2 regions of the Paenibacillus sp. FSL K6-1122 genome follow, and region 1 is predicted to be linked to the other one. Evidence: riboswitches for the same ligand, from Rfam matches in the RefSeq annotation. Region 1 holds a riboswitch; the other holds the start of a gene.
What was found. Region 1 has a riboswitch for FMN ahead of NSQ20_RS18645 (DMT family transporter). Riboswitches for the same ligand answer to the same signal wherever they lie in the genome.
Positions count from the first base shown of each region.

Region 2: another riboswitch for FMN. It lies ahead of ribD (bifunctional diaminohydroxyphosphoribosylaminopyrimidine deaminase/5-amino-6-(5-phosphoribosylamino)uracil reductase RibD); the one in region 1 lies ahead of NSQ20_RS18645 (DMT family transporter).

Region 1 is NZ_CP150272.1:4,133,455-4,146,080, reverse strand. It holds gene NSQ20_RS18675 (aldo/keto reductase) at 96-989, shown strand; gene NSQ20_RS18670 (amino acid permease) at 1,617-2,963, shown strand; gene NSQ20_RS18665 (YqcI/YcgG family protein) at 3,020-3,781, opposite strand; gene NSQ20_RS18660 (LysE family translocator) at 3,864-4,490, opposite strand; gene NSQ20_RS18655 (urea carboxylase-associated family protein) at 4,630-5,238, opposite strand; gene NSQ20_RS18650 (amidase) at 5,373-6,869, opposite strand; gene NSQ20_RS18645 (DMT family transporter) at 7,192-8,172, opposite strand; FMN riboswitch at 8,317-8,470, opposite strand; gene NSQ20_RS18640 (DinB family protein) at 8,555-9,055, opposite strand; gene NSQ20_RS18635 (CGNR zinc finger domain-containing protein) at 9,199-9,750, shown strand; gene NSQ20_RS18630 (amidohydrolase family protein) at 9,862-11,241, shown strand; gene NSQ20_RS18625 (amino acid permease) at 11,762-12,626, shown strand, end outside.
Region 2 is NZ_CP150272.1:4,603,703-4,616,328, reverse strand. It holds gene NSQ20_RS20740 (EamA family transporter) at 1-108, opposite strand, end outside; gene NSQ20_RS20735 (AraC family transcriptional regulator) at 217-1,119, shown strand; gene NSQ20_RS20730 (stage V sporulation protein AA) at 1,965-2,621, shown strand; gene NSQ20_RS20725 (stage V sporulation protein AB) at 2,602-3,030, shown strand; gene NSQ20_RS20720 (spore germination protein) at 3,055-4,722, shown strand; gene lysA (diaminopimelate decarboxylase) at 4,826-6,157, shown strand; gene NSQ20_RS20710 (peptidylprolyl isomerase) at 6,406-6,837, shown strand; gene NSQ20_RS20705 (hypothetical protein) at 6,931-8,256, shown strand; FMN riboswitch at 8,424-8,592, shown strand; gene ribD (bifunctional diaminohydroxyphosphoribosylaminopyrimidine deaminase/5-amino-6-(5-phosphoribosylamino)uracil reductase RibD) at 8,916-10,019, shown strand; gene ribE (riboflavin synthase) at 10,081-10,749, shown strand; gene NSQ20_RS20690 (bifunctional 3,4-dihydroxy-2-butanone-4-phosphate synthase/GTP cyclohydrolase II) at 10,782-12,014, shown strand; gene ribE (6,7-dimethyl-8-ribityllumazine synthase) at 12,117-12,584, shown strand.

The DNA of each region.
Region 1 (12,626 bases):
TAACCAAATCATGGGTAATAACATAAGGGAAGTTGAAGTTAATCTGTATTTCTATTTATCTGTACCCAATTCACTGAACTTGGAGGAAGATAACCATGGAAACGCGCAAGTACGGTAATACTGGCATGAACGTAAGTACACTTGGATTTGGCGGAGCGGAAATAGGAAAAAATGTATCCAAAACGGATGTAGCAACATTGCTGAATAGTGCCCTGGATGCTGGATTAAACGTGATAGACACGGCTGAATGTTACGGTGACAGCGAGGAATTAATCGGCGAGGTGTTGTCACATCGGCGTGATGACTACTATTTGTTCACCAAATGTGGACATGCTGCCGGGATCGAAGGTCCGGATTGGGATGCCAAAGTACTGGAGCAAACGATTGACCGTAGTCTGAAAAGGCTGAAAACGGACTATGTGGATGTTATCCATTTGCATAGCTGCTCCGAAGAAGTACTCCGACAAGGAGCAGTGATCGAAGTGCTACAGCGTGCCAAGGAATCAGGTAGGACCAGGTTTATCGGATACAGTGGGGATACAACAGATGCGCTATATGCGATTCAGACCGGAGTATTTGACAGCCTGGAGACTTCATTAAATATCGCAGATCAGGAAGCAATTGATCTTACGTTGCCTGAGGCAAGAAAAAGAAACATGGGTGTCATCGCCAAAAGACCAATTGCCAATGCGGCCTGGACGTATGATACACTTTCAGAAGAGGCTTATCCATTTATATACTGGAAGCGCTTAAGTGAACTGAACTATGGTTTTCTGGGTGAAGATGCCCAGGTAGCGGTGGAAACAGCACTGCGTTTTACGCTAAGTACCGAAGGTGTAGACACAGCTATTGTAGGAACAGCCAAGCCCAATCGCTGGCAGCAAAATGCTGATCTTGTGGCTAAAGGGCAACTCCCACAGGAATTGTATGATGAAATTAGAGCACGATGGAAAGAAATCGCCGGAGCAGATTGGACTGGCCGGACTTAAATCAGAAATATTAGCGAAGCCGCCATATGGCGGCTTTTTTATGAATAACATAAAATATTTTCAACATATGAAAAATTCACAACAACTTTCGGATCAGGGGCTGAGAAAAATTTTAGGGGATAATGTCTATACGTCAGCTTAGTCCGAAACGGAACGGGTGACAAAGGATGAAAGAGGAAAAATCCCAGGAAATATCCCTTCTTATAAGCGACTAAATTTATAAAAAACGACGAAGATATTGAGAAAATACGAAAAATAGGCAATCTACGTTCAATTTAAAAGAAATAACGAATAAGTTATAATATTTCAACATATGAAAAATTCACAATAGAAAGATCATTTTCTCACCTTAGTTACCATCTCTCATATAGCCACATTGACGCACCACCAAGTTTAAAAGGAAAACCATTTTAAGCGATTGAAGTCAACCACTTTTTTGCGGGTTTAAATCAAATTGAAAATATATCTTTATGAATAATCTCTAAAAGCATACAGCTTAAATTAATTATAAGAATGATAATAACATATTAATTATTATGTAAACTAATAATAATTCTTTTGGCAATACAGACATAAAACCTCCATGACCTGCAAATCGTAAGGGGATAAGGCAGAAGGAGGAGCTTCATGAAAAGTCAGCAACACCGTAAAAACGACGACGAAAAACTAAGTTGGTTCAGCCTATCCTTGTTTGGCGCGGGTTGCACACTGGGAACGGGATTTTTTCTGGGAACCAGTCTCGCGATTCATTGGGCCGGCATATCTGTACTTATATTGTTGGTGCTGGCGGCGGCAGGTACTTACTTTGTATTTGGTGCGCTGGCACAGATGACGGCAGATGATCCAAAGGAAGGCGCTTTTCGAACGTATGCGGGCGAAGCATTCGGACCTTGGGCTGGTTTTGGTAGTGGATGGATGTACTGGTTCTCTGAAATGCTCATCATGGGCAGCTCATTAACGGCACTTGGGCTGTTCTCTCAATTCTGGTTTCCCAAGTTTCCGCTATGGGCATTTGTTGCGATCTACGCCGCTATAGGTCTGTTCATTGCTGCACTGGGAGCGAAGGGATTAACCAAAACGGAGAATATTCTTGCTGTAATCAAACTTGCTGCAACGGTTGCATTTATAGCTATAGCAGGAGCGGCTTGTCTGGGTTGGTTACCTGTAAAAGTCACACCAGAGCAATTGAAGAATGAATGGTTCCCGCATGGGGGTAAAGGGGTATGGACCGGTTTCATCTATGCATTCTTTGCTTTTGCCGGGATCGAGGTTATGGGCCTGATGGCAGCTAACCTGAAAGAGCCAAAAGATGCAGTGAAATCAGGTCGAGTGATGCTATTATCGGTGAGTACACTCTATGTGATTGCAATTGCGTTGATCCTGTTGCTTGTGCCTTCAGTTCAGTTAACTCCAGATGAAAGTCCGCTTGTCAAAGCCATGGCAACCATTGGATTCACTGTTGTGGTCCACATTCTCAACGGAATTCTGATTATAGCCGGATTCTCGACAATGGTGGCTTCGTTATATGCCATTACGTCCATGTTGGTGAAACTCGCAGAAGATGGAGATGCACCAAAACTGTTCACGAAGACCTGGGGAAAAAAGGACATGCCACTTCAGGCATTGTGTTGCACAGCGGCTGGATTAGTCCTGTCTACGTTGATGGCATTATGGATGCCCAAGAGTTTGTTTGAATATGTGACGACAGCAGGTAGTCTGGTATTAATGTATACATGGCTGCTCATCTGCATCACGTACATTAAAAAAATGAAGCCCGTGAAGTGGAATCGCATCAAAGTGTGGATTGCCATAGTATTAATTGTGGCTGCTGTGGCTGGGACAGCGATGGAAAAAGCCAGCAGAACGGGTCTGCTGGCAAGTGTGGGACTTTTGGTGTTCCTTGGGATCATCACGTATGTTGTTCATAAGGTACGTGGCTCGAAAGCATCGCAGTCAGCACCATCCAAACCATAAGCAACTCTCAGCAACTTTCGTGGAGGTCGTACAACGGATTAATGAGTGCTTTAAGATTATTTCGTCAACTTGCCTAAGGCTTGCTTCATCCGCATGAATGGACATTTGGAAGGTGTCTGCTCATCATCAGGCAGGAAATACTGTTTCCATTCCAGATTATCCTGCTGACCATACCACATCAGCGAAGGGTGAGCAGGTACAGCATCATATGCAGCGAGACGTTTGCGAATTAAGGTTTTCATTTTACGGCCAAGAGGGGTGTTGTCATTAATGGATTCGAATACCCACCGTGGTTGAAAAGCAAACATGAGATAAGGAAAATGCCGGCTGGCTCGGAGTTCATGTGCAGGAGTTGCACAAAAACAAAAGTAAGGCTCTCCGCCAAAGCAAAACTCCCATGATGAATCATGAGGATCGGTTGAAATATGTTCCGGCCACGGCTCGGTATCGTGTGAACTTACCCGATTAAGCATTTGCCAGAATAACGTCTGATATTGCTCTACCGTTGTATGATCTTTCAGATCACTTGGTGTCTCACAGATCACGACCATCGAAGCGTAATGACCGGTGTCTCTGGAGACAGGACCATATTGTCTAAGCAGATCGGCCATATCTTCGGCAGCATGTTCAGATCGGGGGTCACACGTAAATCCGTACCTCAAATGTCCTGACAGAAATCCCATTCGTCCAGGTACACATGGATACGTATTATCTTCGTCGGCGATCATTTTACCAAATTGCGAATAAGCGTCCTGCTGCCAAGATGGAAGACGCTCAAACAAGGTGTTTATTTCGTCGGCACTATACAGCTCCGCCATTGATTCCCAACTCCATTCCACATGATACCGTTACAGTATTAATGTCGGGGAAGTTGGGTGACTGTCCAGCCTGATTTTGTTGTCAGAAAAATATGGAACGTACAGCTTCGTACCCAAAATACAAACCAAATCCGATCAGGCAGATTCCCGAAATGATAGAGATCCAGCGCAATACATTCTCACTGCTATGTTTGTGGAATCGACTGGCCATTCCAGCCATAATGACATCCCATACCAGGATACCAATGAATATGCCTGAACTGTAGAGTAGCAAATGAGCAGTATCCGTATGCTTCACAGTTGTCGCGAGAATAGAGCCATAGATCCCCAGCCAAAATAATATATTCAGTGGATTGGACAGGGCCATCAAAAATCCGGAAATAAAAGATTTTCGAACAGTTGCTTCCGCAGTAGATGTACCTTGAATGCCTTGCTTTAGCTTCGAGAGCGTTTCCACTCCCGTGTAAATCAGAATAAAACTGCCAAATGACCAGAGAAAAGAGCGCATGAACGGCGTGTCCAGAAAATGGGCAACTCCAAAATAAATCAGCAGCATATACACCAAATCTGCAAACATAGCTCCGAGCCCTAGAATCCAAGCATGCATGAATCCGTGGCGGGCTCCACGGTCGAGTTGGGCGGCGTTAATCGGACCGATTGGAGCGGACAATGATATTCCCAGAATGATATAACTGAACAGTACAGACATAAACACGTTCACTCCTTAACGGGTTCGATGAATTGTACCAGTCGTCACAGAAAATGGGTACAAGTCATCGTATTCCCGTAAGGAGTGAATTAGAACAAACTACTTTTATCTCATACTGCGTCAAGGCCTTGTTATTCTGTTAAAGTTCCACATCCAATTGAATTGGGGTGCAGTTGTATCCGTTGCATGAGCTTTCTTCACAAGGACAAGCGGAGAGCCCAATTGTGAGATCCATTAATGCCTCCATCTCGATATAATCACCTGCACGAGAGTCGGGAGCTACAACATCAATCTTGCCTTCACTGTCTACAACGGACTTCATAAACAGGTTAAATGGATAGTGTTGATCCGGCGGTAAGATTCCGAAGGGTTCTAGTGCCGTGTTCAGATTGTGATAACAACTGGCGTGATCCTTTTTGTGGTATAACACCTCATACATCTCTGGACGACAAGCAGAGTTGAAGAAATCATGTACCCCAACGGTGTCACGGACAATCTTGAGTAAAGGTTGATACTGATTGGAATATACAAATTGTCCTGGTTTAATTCGATAAGTACGCAATACGTCCATTGTCACGCCGGGATCCAAGCGATGGTTAGCATCCGTAGCATCATATGCCACAAAATCAATGACTTGCTGTCCCTCCAGATCCGTTATGCGTAGTAAAGAACCCTTGTTTACTTTCAAGGCATATCCCGTTTTGGCTGGGATAAGATAAGACTGTTTATGGCGCTGATTCGTATTCATCTGTTACATTCCTCCGCTACTGTTTGCTTTCAGTATGTGGAGCAGATGATGCTTTCATGCACTTTTATGGCGATGCACTCTGTACTCAGGCAGGAACATCCAATGGTAAATTTAACACACCACATAATACGTCTTTATGCTGGAAATAGTGGATTACCTCTCATCCCGATCCAGAGGTCTGATTGTTCAAGCTGTCCAGCCAGATGTAATAACCAATCTTCGCGTCCCTTGGTTGCCATCACTTGAACGCCCATTGGCAAACCTTCAGGTGTCATATGCAGAGGCACACTTATCGCAGGCTGGCCTGTCAGATTTGCAAGCTGGGTGAAGGGTGTATACGTAAGACTTGGCTCAAACATTTCATAGATGAGTTGCTGCTGCTGGGTCTTGTCCAATTCACTAATTCGCATCAGATTACGGATCTGTTCGTCATGAGGTGTTAATTCACCAATCTTAGGCGCAGGAAAAGCATTAACGGGTGTGACGTAGAAGTCATAGCGTTCAAACAAAGTGGACATCTGCGCTGCAGCTACATCCCACTCAGCCAGACTATGTACAAATTCCGCAGCGGACACCTTTTTGCCAGCTTCAGCGAGAACCCAGGATTCAATCTCCATATCCTCGGAGGTCAGAGCCCGGCCCATGGATCGTTCCATGGAAGAGATCATCGCAGCCATCTCACCACTGTTCATCATGTAATAATTCTCCATCAACCGAACTCCGTTGACGGGACTCAGTTTTTCTTCAACATGATGACCTTGTTCTTCCAACCAGCGCACGAGCTTGTATACAGACTCTTTGGCTTCTGCGCTGACAGGTGTACCCACGGGTGAATCCGTTGTGTATGCAATTTTCAGTTTGCGTTGATGTGGATAGCTCATATCAGCGAAGTAACTGCCTGGAAAGAGTGGAGCATGGAACGCAGCTTCGGGCTGAATGACTTGTAACGTATCAAGCAATGCAGCACTGTCCCGAACCGAGCGAGAGAGGGCAAAATCAATCGATGCGCCTTGCCATTGACGACCAACTCCCGGTCCTACAGGTGTGCGCCCGCGGGTTGGCTTTAACCCAAACAATCCGCTAAAGGAAGCCGGGATACGAATCGAACCTCCTCCGTCACTGGCTCCGGCAAGAGGAACAATACCCGAAGCTACAGCAGCAGCGGCACCACCACTTGAACCACCTGGGGAGTGATTGATATTCCATGGATTGCGAGTTGGACCATGAAGACGGGGCTCGGTAATATTTTTTAAACCAAATTCAGGAGTATTGGTATGTCCTATGAAGATAAAGCCTGCATCACGGAGTCGAGTGACAAAATTGGAATTGCGTAATGCACGATGCTCGCTGAACAAACGGGAGCCTGAAGTCAGAAATTCACCTTCCAAGGATTGCGAGATATCTTTCAGGAGCAGGGGCACACCGGCAAAAGGTTGTTCTCCAGGGCGAACCAAACCAGCTTCCTCACGTGCGCGATTTTCATATGTACGAATAACCGCATTAAGTTGCGGATTCACTTCTTCAAGGCGTGCAAACGCCGCTTCAAGCATTTCAACCGGGGATACTTCCCGGGATCGGATCAGTTCAGCCAAACCTACGGCGTCGTAGGAGGTATATGAGAATGAAGACATTATGATCGTTCCTCTCTGAATATATTTCATCTGTTTATTCCATATGTCATCGTACCACCGGATTAGACAAAAGACAAAAGATAGAAGAGACGTAGTGCGATGATATGCATACTCGTTATGAGGTTGGAGGGAAAAGAGGGGGATTTGCATTTGCGAAATAGAGATAAAGCAAAGGGTTAATAGATCATTTTGCTAATTGAGAAAATGATCGAGTAATATCGAGTCATGGAAATAAAAAACCACTGCTCATCTTATTTGATGTGCAATGGTTTTATTTTTATATTTGACTATTTGTTGATATGAGAACCTCACATATATCCACTTACTCTGTACGAAGCTTTGGTGCAGCATCGGCCGCAGTTGATGATCTTTCCTGCTGTCTAGAAATGGCGAAGAGGGCCACCCAGATCAGAATAAAACCAAGCAGCTGCTCCCATGTAATCAGTGTACGGAAAGCAATCCAGTTCACCAACACACCCGCCATCGGGAAGCTAAGTTCTGCGAGTGTTGCAACAGAGGCTTTGGTTGACGACAGACCTTTGTAATACAACAGAAGACTGAGCAAACCTGGCAACAATGCCTGACCGAGAATGTTGAGGATGACAGCGGTCTGTTCACCCGTTCCGGACGGGAACGTCCATGCTGCACCTTCATTCCACGTCATAAAGATCAGGAGGGGAAGAGCAACGACAAAGCGCAGGGAGGTGACCGTTTCATAACGCGCCTGACCCAGCATCAATCGTCCCATAACGGTTGAACCTCCCCATAAGGCAGCAGCCCCAAGGGATAACAAGCTTCCGGCATGAATCCAGTTGTCCCAGTTACCTAATGGCAATGTGAAGCCAAATGTAAGCAGGTACGTTCCTGCTAATGCAATGAAGAACAATCCACCGAAGCGACGTGGCAACGTTTCTTTTAATAACAGTTTAGCCAGCACGATAGCGAAGAGTGGTTGCATTTTTTGCAATAAAAGTACCGTATTCGGATCGTTATGTGTTAGTGCCATGGTGAACAATACCGTTGCGAGTGCTGATCCTCCCCATGAGATAAAAATCACGGCAATCCAGTGGCGAGCACGCAGGTTTTTCAGATCAGCCCGAAATTTCCACAGTACGGGAATGGCAATAAGACTGACGATGATATGTTCCACCAGTACAATCTGCGTGGAGGTCATCGTATTTAGCAAAATAATGCGGAAGAGTGGGTCGACACCCCATAAGGCGGCGCCGAGAACTACAAGCCAGAATCCGGTATTACTTCGTTCCTTGCGGTAAACAGGTGATGCTGCTGATGTCTTTTCCATATTCAGGACTCCTTCGTCAGAACACGGAATCTTCAGTTGGCAAAATCGACAAAAGCCCCCGTTTTGGTATATACCAAATAAACGGGGGCTCATCCAAGGACATGCGTCAGGAAAGAGGCCTTCCCGTGAACGGCATGTCAATGTGTTGATCTTCTCTCATCCGGACTGTACCGTCGGCCTTGGATTCACACCAAGTCAGTCGCTGAATGTCCTTCGTTAAGAACAATTAGCGAGTCGCGGGCTGGTTCCGAAGAACATCACCGCCGGTTGGGAATTGCACCCTACCCCGAAGATCCTATTCAATTATATAGTGTGTTGAACAAGCTGTAACATTAATAAGTTCATCTTATTCCTGTAAGCGCTAGCAGTTCAAGCATTTTTTTTAGAAAACGATTTTCCAGCTTCCTTGCTGTCTGCGAAGGAGCACGATCTGGCCTGCGTGATACGCATCATGGAGTACCCAGCGAGCCAGTTCGTGTGCCCATTTCTCTTCGGAGTCCATATATGCGGCTTCAAGATCAGACTCTTGTAGTGCAGCTAATTGATCTCGCAACTGCTGGGCTAATCGAGTTGTACCCTGCATCAGTGTATTCCAACCAGCTGCATCCGTTGCATCTCCCGGATTCCCAAATGTGTATTCATTGGAGTCTACAGCAGGAAGGGTAGGCTCCTTACCTTGCATGCGACATAATAAGCGATGGTTGTAATAATACATATGGTTAACCAACTGCCAGATGCTTAATCCCCCTGAGGGTGGAATCCAGGCTGCTTGTTCTGCTGTAAGGCCCTCCAAGGATTTCGACAAAGGTACAATCCAATTACATTGATCCCAAGTATCATCCTTTTGAATAAGTAACACATCTAGTGCTGTTGTGTTCGTCATTGCCTTTTCCTCCTTGCGTATAATTGTGATTTGTGATGTAACTAGCTAAAACTGATTAATAAGGTTACACTTAATATAACACATCAAAGACGAGTTGTAACTTTCTTTGTTTAATTAGATGGTTACAATAAACGGAGGTATATATGGACAGGTTATGGACCGATTTTGTAAACAGCGATTATCACGACTGGCGTGGGGGAGATCGATCGGAGGACAGACTTGGGAAGGCGAACTGGCAGCAAGATTTTCTGGAACGATGGCAACTTAACGCTTCTGTCCCTGCATCTCCAGAAGAGGAGTTGTCGATGAGAAATTTCAGGAATGAATTGATAGCTCTTGGAGCCCGCTTATCTTCTGGAGCATCATTAACGGATATAGAAAAACAATGGTTGAACGGCGTTATGGAATCAGGGCATGTGAGAAGGACATTGACTACAATTGATCAGGAACTGAAACTCAAACTGGTAGCTGTAGAAGCACATTGGCATCAGGTTATGGCTGAGGTAGCTGCTGATTTTGCCATGACTTTGGTGGAGGGAGAAGGCGGCAGGATTCGGATCTGTGATAATTCGGATTGTCGCTGGATGTTCTATGATGATACCCGAAGCAGAACACAGAAGTACTGTGATGATAAGATGTGTGGCAATCTGATGAAGGTCAGAAGATTTCGGGCGAAACGCAAATTCCAAAATTGATAAATACTAACAATAACTATATAATGTATATATACTAGCGAAAAAATAGTCAGAAGCAGTACAGATTCGTAAGCAGGATGTGATCGTCTTTCAAACCAAAATAGATGGGAGATGTTTCTTGTGCGGACAAGTTATCTGTTGAAAAATGGCTGTGTGTTGTCGATGGATGCTAAAATTGGACAGTATAAGAGGGCGGACGTTCTGATTCAGGATTCACTGATCATGGCGATTCAGCCCGACCTGGATATTCCGGATGCGGAGATCATTGATGCTTCATCGATGATTATTATGCCTGGGCTGGTGGACACGCATCGGCATATGTGGGAATCACTTGTCAAAACAGCGGGAACCAACTGGTCGTTACCAGTTTATTTGCAAAATCTCTATTATGGTGCGATGGGAAGCAAGCTCCGCCCACAAGATAGTTATATTGCCAATCTGCTCGGTTCCTTGGAAGCGCTTAACGCAGGAGTGACGACAGTAATGGATTGGAGCATGCCATATTCCCCTGACCATACGGATGAACTGATTCGTGGACTTCAGGATGCTGGCATTCGGGCGGTATTTGCTCACGGAGTCCCTGGTGAGACGGACTACTGGAATCGGGATAGTCAACTCACGTATTCGATCAATGATGTGAGAAGAGTCAAAGAACGTTATTTTTCATCACGGGATCAATTGCTTACTTATGGGCTTGCCATTCGTGGTCCGGAGTTCAGTCATTGGGATACAACCGTGAAAGAGATCGAGCTAGCACAAGAACTGGATGCGATCTGTTCCATGCATGCCGGATTTGGCAGTTGGGGATCTGTGGATCGCTCGATCAGTCACTTGTACGAAGCGGGACTCTTAAGTCCACGGGTGAATATCGTTCATGGTAACACCATGGGCATGGATGAATACAAAATGCTGGCAGATAGCGGCGCTTCCTTGTCGGTCACACCTGAGGTTGAAATGATGATGGGTCATGGATATCCGGCCACCGGCTATTTTCTTGAACATGGGGGAACACCTACACTTGGTGTAGATGTAGTGACGTCTACAGGCGGAGATATGTTCTCGCAGATGAAGTTTGCACTTCAAGCTGAACGATCCAGAGCCAATGAACAACTTTTGCAGCAGGGTGAGATGCCTGGTGAGTTGAACTTGCAGTCCAGCCAAGTGCTGAGATTTGCAACTTCAGCTGGTGCCCAAGCGTTGGGATTGGAGCAGAAGGTGGGTACGTTGACCCCAGGGAAAGAAGCGGATCTGATCATGATTCGTACCACCGATCTAAATATGTTCCCCGTTCATGATCCAATCGGCGCTGTTGTGCAATTTGCTAATCCATCCAACGTGGATACGGTCTTTGTGGCAGGTAGACTCGTGAAGCGAGAGGGTAAGCTGTTGAATGTTGATCTGGATGCGATTCGTCATGCGGCGATGCAGAGCAAAGATTATTTGTTAACCCAATACCGGATGTCAGACGCTGAGAGAATTGCGTTCTCATAATTTACTTTTTCATAAAAACCTGAAATGAAGTCAGTTCGTATTTTTATATACACCTCTACCTATAGCAAGAAATAAAGGGCCGCATAATGATATGTGGCTCTTTTACGTGCCTTCATATCGTGGAATTAGACAGGATAAGGTAGGAAGGGACAGCAGAAAAAGACGAAAAGAGCTCTCTTTTTCTTGACTTCGGATAACAGGGATTATAAGGTGTTTTTCACGAAAATTAAGGCTTATAAAAACTGCGCATAATATAAATTATACGCAGTTTTGTTTTAAATCCATTTTCATATTCATCCACGTGCAACAGATCATGATAATTTTCGCGAAAAAAGAACAAAATAAGTGATCTTTAAAAATAAATTTAACCAAGCAACGCGATAACGTGTAGAATTCGATAGGTTTTTATAGGTGATCGATAAGATAGAACAAATGACTTTTTCATAGAACAGATGGGAAGCCATCCAATCGCTGCTACATCCATAGCACATTCAAGATTCATGACGAGAGGAACATGACTATGCGTGAGAACAAACAACGATCTTCATTATTTCGCAAAAAACCAATTGCCTCGGAGGGCGATAACAGCAGTGCATTGAAACGGGCGCTTGGTCCGTTGGACTTAACCACACTTGGCGTGGGAGCTATTATTGGTACCGGGATTTTTGTGCTGACCGGTGTAGCTGCCGCGACGTATGCCGGCCCGGGCCTGGTACTGTCATTTTTGCTGGCAGGTATCATATGTGCATTCGCAGCATTGTGTTATTCGGAATTTGCCTCAAGCATACCGGCCTCGGGTAGTGCGTACACGTATAGCTATACGGCTTTTGGAGAAGTGATTGCCTGGGTTCTGGGATGGGATCTGATATTGGAGTATGGATTCGCGAGTGCGGCGGTAGCCAGTGGATGGTCAGGATATTTCCAGACGTTATTGTCCGGATTCGGGCTGGAGTTACCCCATGCGCTGACGAGTGCGTTTAGCCCGGAAAAGGGAACCTATTTTGACATCACGGCTGCGGTCATTACGTTAATTATCACTTTCCTGCTTACCCGAGGGGTGAAGGAAGCGGCTCGTGCGAATGGCATCATGGTAGCGATTAAAATTATTGTTGTGCTGATCTTCATTGGTGTAGGTGTTTTCTATGTAGAGCCAACCAACTGGCAGCCATTTTTGCCTTTTGGCATCTCGGGTGTAACTGCAGGGGCAGCGACGGTATTTTTTGCCTACATCGGTTTTGATGCGGTCTCCACAGCGGCAGAAGAAGTTAAGCAGCCACAACGGGATTTACCGATTGGAATTATTGCTTCACTGGCAATCTGTACCGTTCTCTACATTGTTGTATCGTTGATCCTCACAGGGATTGTGCCTTATAACATGTTGAATG
Region 2 (12,626 bases), 470 kb from region 1:
ATCCAGTTGAAACAGTTTTTGAGATACCGTACCCCCAATGCCCCAGCAGATGGCTCCCGTCAGAACGAGTACGATGCCTGAAATTTTGGGTTTTGCAGAAGTTGTCATTCTTGTTCGCCTCACCTTAAATATAAGAATAGTGTTATATTAAGGAGAAACGCGATACATTTATATCAATATTACACTTAAAAATATAACTATATTGAGATGAGGGCCATGCAGAAGATCGAATTTATCATTGATCAACATTTGAAAGAAATGACGCAACACCGTACCGATACATTATCTATAGCTTGTTATGAGACAACCATTGTTCAAAATGTTCACAGACATATTCCTCTCCACTGGCATGATGAATTGCAGTTTGTTGCCGTTCTTCAGGGTACGGCGTTGTTTCATATAAACGATCAAAAGATGATTTTGTCCAAAGGTGACGGGATTTTTATCAACAGTGGAATAATGCATATGGCCGAAGATCACGGGGTGAGCGAGAACTGCATTTATTTATGTCTGAATTTGTCCCCACACGTTATCATGCCTTCGGATTTGTATATAAAGTACGTACATCCATATGTAACAGCAACTAATTTGCCTTTTCTGTATATCGAAAGAGCTAACGCTTGGGGAGAACAGATCTTGGATGCTGTTGCACGGATTAGAAAGGAGCTAGTGCACCAAGTTCCTTTTTACGAAGTGAATGTTGCTTCTGCGGTGCTTAATATGTGGAAACTGCTGATTATGAACGGATATTCTCTTGAACATGATCCATCAGAGATGAGCAGAAACAACCGAATGAAAGACATGTTGCAATGGATTAATCTCAATTATGCCGATCCAATTAAGCTTGAAGATATTGCAAAGGCTGGACAGTTAAGTCGATCGGAGACATGCCGTTATTTCAAGCAAATCCTGAAAACCACACCCATGCAATATGTGATAGAGTACCGCATCCAAAGAAGCATTGAACTATTGCAATCCTCCAAGCGTAGCATCACCGAAATTGCTTATGAGGTCGGTTTTAACAGCACGAGTTATTACATTAACCAATTCCGCAAAACAATGAATTCAACCCCTTTACGATTTAGGAAGGGAATTGAACAAAAGAGAAAAAGAACATAATTTTTGAGTTCTTGTACATGATCCATGAACCTAACTACCAATACCGAAGAGTCGCCCATACGGCGACTTTTTTTGATATGTAAAATAATGCTTCACACTCAGTTGCGCCTCAACCCGGTCACAAGGAGAGCGTATAAAGTAACCCCAAAAAGCTCATCTTTCATTTCCTTCCTGCCACCTCCCCAGCATATTTATTACAAACGTTTGAAAACGGGAGGACGAGGGGTAGCGTAGGGATGGAATCGGTCAAAAGGAGCGAAGCGTGAGGGCTCACCTAAGGATACATAAGCAACGCAGGCGGCAGATTAGACCTGAAGAAGCGAAGCGTGCGCCTTTGTCTCCAAATTTCTAAACAACTGTAGTCTAGACGGTCCCAGAAGACAACTCCAAAGTCATAGAATTTGCGCAAAATAACCCCAAAAAGCTCATCTTTCAATTCCCTTCCTGCCACCTCCCCAGCATATTTATTTCAAACGTTTGGAAACGGGAGGACGATGGGCAGCGGAGGGATGGAATCGGTCGAAAGGAGCGAAGCGTGAGGGTTCATCTAAGGATACATAAGCAACGCAGGCGGCAGATTAGACCTGAAGAAGCGAAGCGTTCGCCTTTGTCTCCAAATTTCTAACACTTAGAAATCAATAAAAAGAATTTGGAGACAACAGCGATCAGAAGGTTGGTCTGCCGTCGTAGTGTCTGCGTGTATCCTCCCCCCGAGCAACAGCGACCAATGACCGATCCATCCCGCAGCGCCAACTCAGCCTTCCACCTTTTTTCCAACCCGTTTGTAATAAATTTGCACATTCTTCAAATACTAACCTAAATTACGCAGTAAAGGAGTGCTATGGATGTCCCAGACACCCACTCCAATGGTCTATATTCGTCTGCGCAGCCGTATTCGCATCCAGAGGGGCAGAGCAGTCAAGCTTGGAGACATTGCACATGTACTGACCTCTTCAGAAGACCAAGAGGGCAGGCTATTGGAGCTTGAACTGCTAAGCCCTGGACCAGAGGATGGCAATCTGATCCTCATTGATATATTGCAGATTATTCCCCAAATTCGGCACATCTTGCCGGAGGTAAGTGTGGAACTGATAGGATCAGGCCATACGTTGGTTGAAGTCATTGCGGGAAATGGTCAACCTTCCAAGTCTCTGTTCATATTGGTTTGGCTGCTGCTGTTCTTCGGATCGGCCTTAACCATTATGAATTTTCATGCCGATGTGAACATGCAGGAAGTACAGATTCGTATTGTGGAGATGCTTACTGGGCATCGGGACGAACATCCCTATCTGTTCCAAGTGGCGTATTCCATTGGCATTGGATTCGGAATGGCAGTATTTTTTAATCATTTGTTCAAGAAGAAGTGGAATGAGGAACCTACCCCGCTGGAAGTAGAGATGTTCCTATACCAGCAAAATGTAGATAAATATGTGGTGATTGAAGAAAGTGAACGGATGCACGAGCAGGAACGCAGGGAGATGAATGCGGATGAGCGTTCTTAATGGAGCAATCAGCATTGTATTGGGTATTGCAGGGGGGATTGCCGTAGGGAGCGGCGTAATTGCGCTCATTCTGGTGCTCGATATGATTCCCAGGTTGGCTCAACTTACGCAATCGTATGACAAAACTCACTGGTACGAAGGGGCGCTAATTGGTGGTTCACTGCTCGGGACGGTGGCGGATTTCTGGCACTGGAAGATGCATGGGGTGCTGCTGCTCAGCCCGATCGTTGGTTTGTTCTGTGGCGTGTTCATCGGTCTGCTCGCCGCAGCGCTCACCGAGGTGCTTAATGTACTGCCCGTGCTAGCCAAACGATTGGGCATGAAACCTTATTTGTTTGGATTACTGCTCGCCATGATTTTGGGCAAAATGACAGGTTCCCTGTTTGATTTTTTCATATATCAGCGGTAACTCGTGGCCATAGGAGGATGGAAGATGGATGAACGAACGGAGCACACAGGCCAGGAAAATAGTGAAGGTATAACGGAAGAGATGTTACACAAGTCTGCTTATGAGATTCAAAAGGAAGAAGAGGAGAAAGCGTACAATAAGAAAAAACAAAATGAGATGTCCGACAGCATTGAGGAATCCGTACAATATTGGCAGGAAAACGATGACATCTCCCCACGCATGAGTGAGAACAGATATACACTGCAACAGGTACTGGGGCTTGGAGAATCGTTCGACGTGAATATGAGGGAAATGGTTCTGGGTGGCAAGCACGTCGGATTGCTGATGATTACCGGTTTTGCGAAGGATGAGATTTTGCTTGAAGTGTTAAAAAGATTGACCTATCTCACACCGGATGACGTGTCAGGACACGCGCTCAAATCCTATTTCGAATGTTACATTCCCCATATTCAGGTAGAAAAAGTCGAGAAGATGAGTGCGGTCATCAACAAGGTTCTTACCGGGATGAGCGCAATGTTCGTTGAAGGAGACCGCTCGGTCTTAATTATGGATACCCGGAGTTACCCGGTTCGTTCACCAGAAGAACCTTCATTGGAAAGGGTAGTCCGAGGTTCCAGAGACGGTTTTACCGAAACGCTCTTGACCAACGTGACCTTAGTGCGTCGCAGAATACGCGACCCTGGACTGAAATTTGAGATCATGCAGGTGGGGCGGAGAACACAAACCGATGTCTGTGTGGTGTATATTGATGATATTGTGGATAAAGTGCAGGTGGATTCTGTCCGGGAAAAAATTCAGCGAGTGGATATTGATGGTATTCCGGCCGCCGACAAACAGCTGGAAGAAGCGATTATCAACAAGGGATGGAATCCGTTCCCACTCGTTCGATATTCCGAGCGACCAGATGTTACAGCTTCTCATTTGTTGGAAGGACGAGTTGTCATTTTTGTAGACACTTCCCCGAGTGTGATGATTCTGCCTACGACCTTCTTTGACCTGTGTGAACATGCGGAGGAGAACAGACAGACGGCCTTAATGGGAACGTATTTACGATGGGTCCGTTTTGCAGGGATTCTCATCTCGTTGTTTTTGCTACCACTATGGCTTCTGATGGTTATTGACCCTTCGATTAAACCGATGGGACTTGACTTCATTGGTCCGCAGGAAAATGTAAAGCTACCGCTGATTCTACAGTTTCTACTGATCGAACTGGGCGTCGATTTATTACGGATGGCAGCGGTTCATACGCCTACACCTCTGGCATCGGCTATGGGCTTAATCGCGGCCATTCTAGTCGGGGATATCGCGGTGAAAACAGGATACTTTGTCAATGAGGTTGTGCTCTATATGGCCATCGCAGCCATCGGTATGTTTGCCACGCCGAGTTACGAGTTGGGTCTCGCCAATAGGCTGGTCAGGCTGGTTCTGCTAGTCGCTGTTGCGATATTCAAGGTTCCGGGATTGGTCGTGGGCTGTACATTGCTCATATTGGCGCTCACCGTTCACCGGTCGTATAATTCTTCGTATCTCTGGCCTTTTATACCGTTTAATGCAAAGGCCTTGGGCAACTTTTTATTCCGGCTTCCGCTGCTGGAAAATAAAAAACGTCCATCATTCAATAAAACCCGTGACAACACCAAAATGTCTGATGATCCGGACGGAGAACTGCAAAAAAGTAAAAAACACAAATGATCTTCCGAAAAATCCATTCATCTCGCTGCCTAATTTGATATACTGGTGTAAAATCATTGGAATATCAATTGTTCCAGTATATAAAAAGTGAGGAATGCAGATTATGTATTTACATGGTACAAGTAAAATAAATGCGCAAGGGCATCTGGAGATTGGCGGAGTTGATGCAACAGATCTGAAAGAACAATTTGGAACTCCCCTGTACGTTGTGGACGAGCAATTGGTTCGCGAGCGTTGCAGAGAGTACATGGAAGCATTCCGTGCTTCAGGATTAGGCTTCCAGGTTGCTTACGCAAGTAAAGCATTCTGTGTAATGGCGATGTGTGCCCTTGCAGCTGAAGAAGGACTTTCCCTGGATGTTGTATCTGACGGTGAACTGTTTACTGCACTGCAAGCAGGATTCCCGGCTGAGCGCATTCACTTCCACGGTAACAACAAAACGCTGGAAGAGATCGAAATGGCTCTTGATGCAGAGATTGGATGTTTTGTTGTTGATAACTTCAATGAATTGCATCTGTTGCAGGCTGTAGCAGCGGACAAAAATCGTAAAGTAAACATTTTGCTTCGTGTGACGCCTGGTGTTGAGGCACATACGCATGAATATATTTCCACAGGTCAAACGGATTCGAAATTTGGATTCGATATCGGCAATGGTACAGCATTTGAAGCGATTGACTTGGCTTCCAAGCAGTCTAACCTGGTATTGCTCGGTGTGCATTCCCACATCGGTTCCCAGATCTTCGAAGTTGAAGGCTTCCAGATGGCGGTTCAACGTGTTGCTGAATTTGCAGCAAGTGTATATGAGCGTCTTAATGTTGCTTTCAAAGTGGTTAACCTTGGTGGTGGATTCGGAATCCGTTATATCGATGGAGATACGCCACTTGAAGTTGCACAATACGTGAAGGCTATTACAGATGCCGTTAAAAATCATTTTGCTCAAATCGGCTATGCCGTACCTGAGATCTGGGTTGAGCCAGGCCGCAGCATCGTGGGTGAAGCGGGAACAACGCTGTATACTGTTGGAACAAGCAAAGACATCCCAGGCGTGCGTAAATACGTTGCCGTTGATGGTGGTATGACCGATAACCCACGTCCTGCTTTGTATGAATCCAAGTATGAAGCCGTGCTTGCCAATCGTGCGAATGAGGCTGCTCAGGAAACCGTATCTGTTGCGGGTAAATGCTGCGAGAGTGGCGATATGTTGATCTGGGATCTGGACCTGCCAAAAGTAGAAAGTGGCGACCTACTCGCTGTAGCTTGCACAGGTGCGTATAACTACTCCATGGCGAGCAACTACAACAGGATTCGTCGTCCGGCCGTTGTATTTGTCAAAGACGGTCAAGGAGATGTCGTGGTACGCCGTGAGACGTATCAAGATATCATCCAGAATGACCTGGTACCTGCGCGCATTGGAAAACAGCCAGTAACTCGCTAATTCGTCAAAAGATAATGCGATTCTGCATTATTCAAGATATAGGGATTTTGCAGTTGAAGCAGATGAAAAAGGACCTTCCTTTTTTGTCTGCTTTTTGCGTATTTGAGCTAAATCATGAAAAAAGTTGCCGTTTTTTTTGCGATCCAGACATTTTCGGTGTACACTAAGAAAAGTGCTGTAATGCTTGGCCCAGGGTCATGCGTTCTGGCACCATTAACGATGGTCAATACGAAAGGAGTCATTTACATATGGCGAAACAAGCGAAAATTAAATTGGCAAACGGCGGAGAAGTTCTGATCGATCTGTTCGATCAAGAAGCTCCAAACACAGTAGCAAACTTTGAGAAACTGGCTAATTCCGGTTTCTACAATGGTCTTACATTCCACCGCGTTATCCCGGGCTTTGTAGCTCAAGGCGGATGCCCTAACGGTAGCGGTGCAGGTGGCCCAGGTTACACAATCAACTGTGAAATTAACCCGAACAAACATGAGCGCGGAACACTTGCTATGGCACATGCTGGCCGTAACACAGGTGGAAGCCAGTTCTACATCTGCTACCAACCGCAACCACATTTGGATGGACAACATACGGTATTTGGTAAAGTAACTAAAGGTATGGAGTTCGTGGATGCTTTAGAAGGTAAAGACAAAATGGAAACTGTTGAAGTTGTAGAAGCTTAATACCTTCACCTTAACTGGATCCAAACATGAAGTGCTTCTTTTATAGAAGCACTTTTTTTATTTTTACATACTTGAAATCGGTGATTAGAAAGGATGAATAAAACCTTGGATATGGTTACTCAGCTAAGCTTGTTAAAACAAATTTATAGTGAGCGCACGTTGTGGGATGAAGAATTGCAGGCATCGCGCCATGTCGTTCCGGATAGTCTATCCGTAAAGGATCGAGAAGCGCTTGAGGCAGCCGGGCATGAACCGAATCGCTTTGTACGTCCGCAACATGATGAAACGATTGCTGAGCTGAAAAAAGTTGCGAATCAATGGACGATCAATGATGCAGCGCAGGCCTTTGTATCCTCTTTGTGGTCAGCACCCATGATCTGGCGTTCGTTGCTTACGGGCAAGCTTATTGCGAGCAGTATGCCAAGCCATGAACATACGCCATATCCATCTTCGAACACTTGTAAGATCTGCGGATTAAGTGTAGATCAAGCAACCGACACAACGCTGCAATGGTATTGGCGGATGACCAATGGAACCCCGTTGGACGGTGATCCTTTTGGATGCGTGTTGGCACTTCGAGAGCTGGCTACCGCACAGGAGCTTCCAATACCCAATGAGTACGACCGCTGGACATTCCGTGCGGTGTTAACGGTGCTGCGCGAATTACCTCCCAAAACACGTTACAGCAAGGCAGCAGTAGCGCTCAAGAAGGAACGTCTTTTGCCTACACAGAAGGAATATGCCTACCGTGATTTACTTGAGACGTTAGCTCTGATTGGCATATTGGATACGCCGGAACATCCTGGAATGATCACGGAATTCACCTCTTACATGCAGCGTGACGCACGCCCCAATGTGCGGGTGGAAGTGCAGGCCCCTCTGGCGTGGTGGGACTCATCTGTCGGAATTAATGAGAACAACCTGAACAAGATATTTCATGATTTTGATCTGAATAACATATCACTTGCGGATAAGCCTGGTGAGAGTCCAGCTGTAAAGGACACGATCTTAGGGGCATTGGAGAAAAAGAGAAGTGTTCGCGGAAAAGTACCAAAGGCATCTCCTGATGCAGGTACCGGGGAGGTACAGTCTGGCGATGTGTATGCTGTTCGGGTCCGGGAAGGTGTATGGGTGACTGTATATTGTCATGAAGTCAGAGACAAGCGCGTCATTGTCGAATATCTGGATGGAGTCTTTCCAGAGATGCCGGGTAAAGCAGATTTGCATGGGACGTTTCGACCGAGAGCGAATGGACGCTGGAAATGCTCGGCTATAGCGATTGATTCCACAAGTTGGGTCAGAAGGGTGGCAAGAGAGTTCCCGCTTCCGACTTCGCCCCTGCAAGAACCTGACCGCACTCCATTTCATAATGCCAAAGAATTAAAGCATATGGCGAGCTGGTGTTTTCCTGATATGTAGAATGATACGATGGGTGTGAAATGGGCCTCCAAGCAAAAACCGTGCCTCCTTGAGAGGAAGCGGTTTTTGTTGTTTCTTAGCTTATTAAAAGTTAGTATGTGACAAAAAGGAACAAAAAACAATTGATTTTTTGGCATTAAAGTGCTAACATCCAAGTAATAACGAAAGCAATCCTTCAGGGCAGGGTGCAATTCCCTACCGGCGGTGATGCAGGAAGTGTAAGGACCTATGTGTCCAGCACTTGATGCAAAGTCCGTGACCTGTCTGCCATTGGCAGATGGCTGATCTGGTGTAATTCCAGAACCGACAGTATAGTCTGGATGGGAGAAGGAGAGGTGCAGACCTAACAGGTTTGCATTCAGCAGGAGTATTGCTGCACAGTCACGATTTGTGATGTCTTGCACTGTGCAGGGAAGATCCGGTTACGCCGGACAGTTCCATACATATGCCGCACTATAAAAGCTCTTTACCTGTAATTGATGTTCATTAAGGTATGTGTCTATTTTCACTTGCCCGAAATGAAGTTTTGGGCAAAGTGTTGGCGTGCTGTATCCATTTCACTCCTGCTGGTGACATTTGTCTCTCATCATCCCCATCGAACTGATTGTTCGACGGGGATTTTTTAATAAACAAGACTTTAAACCGCGGGGTGAACGGATTTGGAAATGATCAATGATGAATTTTATATGGCACTGGCATTGGATATGGCGGAACGAGCACAGGGACAGACGGGGATTAATCCGGTCGTTGGATGTGTAGTTGTGAAAGAAGGCCGTATTGTAGGCCTGGGGAGCCATCTGAAACGTGGAACCGGTCATGCAGAGGTGCATGCACTTAACATGGCAGGCAGTGATGCAGAGGGAAGTACGGTATACGTTACACTTGAGCCTTGTAGTCATTATGGCAAGACGCCACCTTGTAGTGAACGCCTGATTCATGAAAAGGTGAAACGTGTTGTGGTATGTTGTGAAGATCCAAATCCGCAAGTATCCGGCAGGGGTATAAGCATGCTTCGTCAACAAGGCATTGAAGTTGAAGTTGGCGTACTGCGTGAGCGTGGAAGACGCATGAATGAAAAGTTCATTAAATTTATCACAACGGGTCTACCTTTCGTGACACTGAAAACGGCTACTACTCTGGATGGCAAAATTGCTACTCGTAGCGGAGACAGCAAGTGGATCTCTAACGAGCCCGCTCGTGAGATTGTGCATGCCCTTCGTCATCGTCACCAGGGAATCATGGTTGGCGTCGACACGGTAATCGCCGATAATCCGGAACTAACAACCCGTTTGCAAGTCGAAGGCATTAGTCCAGTGCGCATTGTAGTGGATTCCAAGTTACGGCTTCCCGTAGGTGCCAAAATGGTTAAGGATGGTCTTGCTCCAACATGGGTGCTGACAACAGACGAAGCCAGTCCTGAAGCTGCTGAACGTTTGGAAGCCTATGGCGTCGAAATTATACGCTGTGGTCCTGGACCACGTGTGGATCTGTTAAACGGACTTAGCAAGTTGGGTGAGCGTGACATTGGTTCAATTTTGCTTGAAGGTGGAGGTACCTTGAATGGAGCTATGCTGGAGGCACGGTTGGTTGATCGACTGCTCATGTTTATCGCTCCGAAGATTGTAGGCGGTTATGATACACCTGGAAGCTTCCGCTTCGAGGGTGTGGAACGTATGAATCAGGCGATTCAATTGAATCAGTTGGAGATCGAACAAGTTGGAGATAATATCAGCATTGGCGGTATTCCGGTGTGGCCTGAATAAATAAATAGATTTGAAAGTAAAAAGTTAGGTTCTTTATAACTTGAAAAAGGGAGGCGGCAGCATGTTTACCGGTTTGGTGGAAGAAGTTGGTCAGATCCGGCGTATTGGTCGGAAAGGCGAAGCGATGGTCCTGAATATCGGAGCTTCCGCCATCATGGACGATCTGAAGATTGGTGATAGTGTAGCAGTGAACGGCGTGTGCTTAACTGCGACAACGCTCGAAGGTGGAGGTTTTACCGCCGATGTAATGCCTGAAACCTATCGCCATACCAATCTCAGTCAGCTGCAATCTGGCAGTAAAGTTAATCTGGAGCGGGCCATGCAATCAGGCGGTCGTTTTGGCGGACATATCGTTCAGGGTCATGTCGATGGTACTGGAGTGATTGGTAGTATAACACGTGATCAGAATGCAATTGTGTTTGAGATCAAGCCTGATGATCACCAGTTGTTCAAATATCTGATCCCCAAAGGATCGGTTACACTGGATGGCATTAGCTTGACCGTTGTCCATACGTCAGATACCGCATTCACGGTTTCCATTATCCCGCATACCATTGGTGAAACTGTACTAAATGTGAAAAAGACAGGGGATACCATTAATATCGAATGCGATATTTTGGGCAAATATGTGGATCATCTGCTCCAGTATGGGAGAGGACATCGGGAGACGGGTACTGGCAAGCCGCGCAGTATCAGTGAAGATTTTCTCTCCAATCACGGATTTGCATAAATAGAGAACAGAAATTAACTGGAGGTGGACCAATGTCAGAACAATCCATTCTGGACACAATAGAAGAAGCCATATATGATCTCATGCGTGGTAAACCCGTCATTGTTGTGGATGATGAAGATCGGGAGAATGAAGGCGATTTTATCGCTTTGGCCGAAAAGGCGACGCCTGAAGTCATTAATTTCATGATTACTGAAGGTAGAGGTCTGGTCTGTGTTCCGATTACACAACAACGTGCGGACGAACTTAACCTGAAACCGATGGTTCAACAAAATACGGATTTCCATGGAACAGCCTTCACCGTCTCTGTGGACCACAAAGATACGACAACAGGTATCTCGGCACATGAACGCTCTATTACCGTGAAAGGTCTAATCGATCCTGAGGCAAAAGCCGGGGACTTCCGTAAGCCTGGTCACATGTTCCCGCTGATTGCAAAAGACGGCGGTGTACTTCGTCGTGCCGGACATACGGAAGCGGCTGTAGATCTCGCTATCATGTGTGGTTCCTACCCTGCTGGCGTTATCTGTGAAGTGATTAAGGAAGATGGCACGATGGCCAGACTTCCGGATCTGCAGGAGATTGCCCGCAAGCATGATCTGAAGCTGATCAGTATTCAGGACATGATTCGTTACCGTAACGAAAAAGAGCAACTGGTTCAACGTGAAGTGGCTGTGCGTATGCCGACGGACTTTGGTGAGTTTCAAGCGGTGGCTTATACAAATGCTGTGGACAATAAGGAACATGTGGCTCTGGTCAAAGGAGAAATTGATGGTTCGAAACCTGTGCTTGTACGTGTGCACTCTGAATGTTTGACAGGTGATGTATTCCATTCTCATCGTTGTGACTGTGGTCCGCAGTTTGATGCAGCACTCAAACAGATTCACGAGGAAGGTAATGGCGTACTGCTGTATATGAGACAGGAAGGTCGGGGTATTGGCCTGATCAACAAACTCAAAGCCTATAAGTTGCAAGAGGAAGGTATGGATACTGTTGATGCAAACCTGAGTTTGGGTTTTGCTGCCGACTTGCGTGATTACGGAATTGGCGCTCAAATTCTGAAAGACCTTGGGGTTCGTCAGATCAGACTGTTAACTAACAACCCTCGTAAAATTAAAGGCCTTGAAGGATATGGACTTGAAGTCGTAGAGCGTGTCGCGATCCAGATGGAGGAGAACGAGGACAATACGGTGTATCTTCATACCAAGCAAGCCAAGCTGGGGCATATGCTCAAGTTTGATGATATCGAGCAGAACGAACAGTAAATATATTTTAGATGAATAACGTTCACCATGTAATTTATGGAAGAGATTACTTAGGGATTTCCGTTACTTACATTACATTATACCGTTAGGGAGATGACTTGAATGCCACAATTTTTTGAAGGACATTTAGTATCAGAAGGATCCAGATATGGAGTTGTCGTTGGACGTTTTAACGAATTCATTACCAGTAAATTGCTTAGCGCAGCACTCGATGCATTCAAACGCCACGGCGTGCAGGATGATGAAGTGGATGTAGCCTGGGTTCCAGGTGCGTTCGAAATCCCTTTGATTGCGCAGAAAATGGCGGAGAGCGGCAAGTATGATGCGGTGATTACCCTGGGAACCGTTATTCGTGGATCAACTACGCATTACGATTACGTGTGCAACGAGATGGCTAAAGGGGTAGCAGCAATTAACCTGAAAACTGGCGTGCCTACGATCTTTGGACTGGTTACAACAGAAAATATTGAACAAGCGATTGAACGTGCCGGAACCAAGGCGGGTAACAAAGGTTGGGATGCAGCTACGGCGGCAATTGAGATGGCAAACTTGACGAAACAGCTAAAATAGTGCTTATTTAATAGTAGTGCCCTGCTTTGCGCAGACGAACAC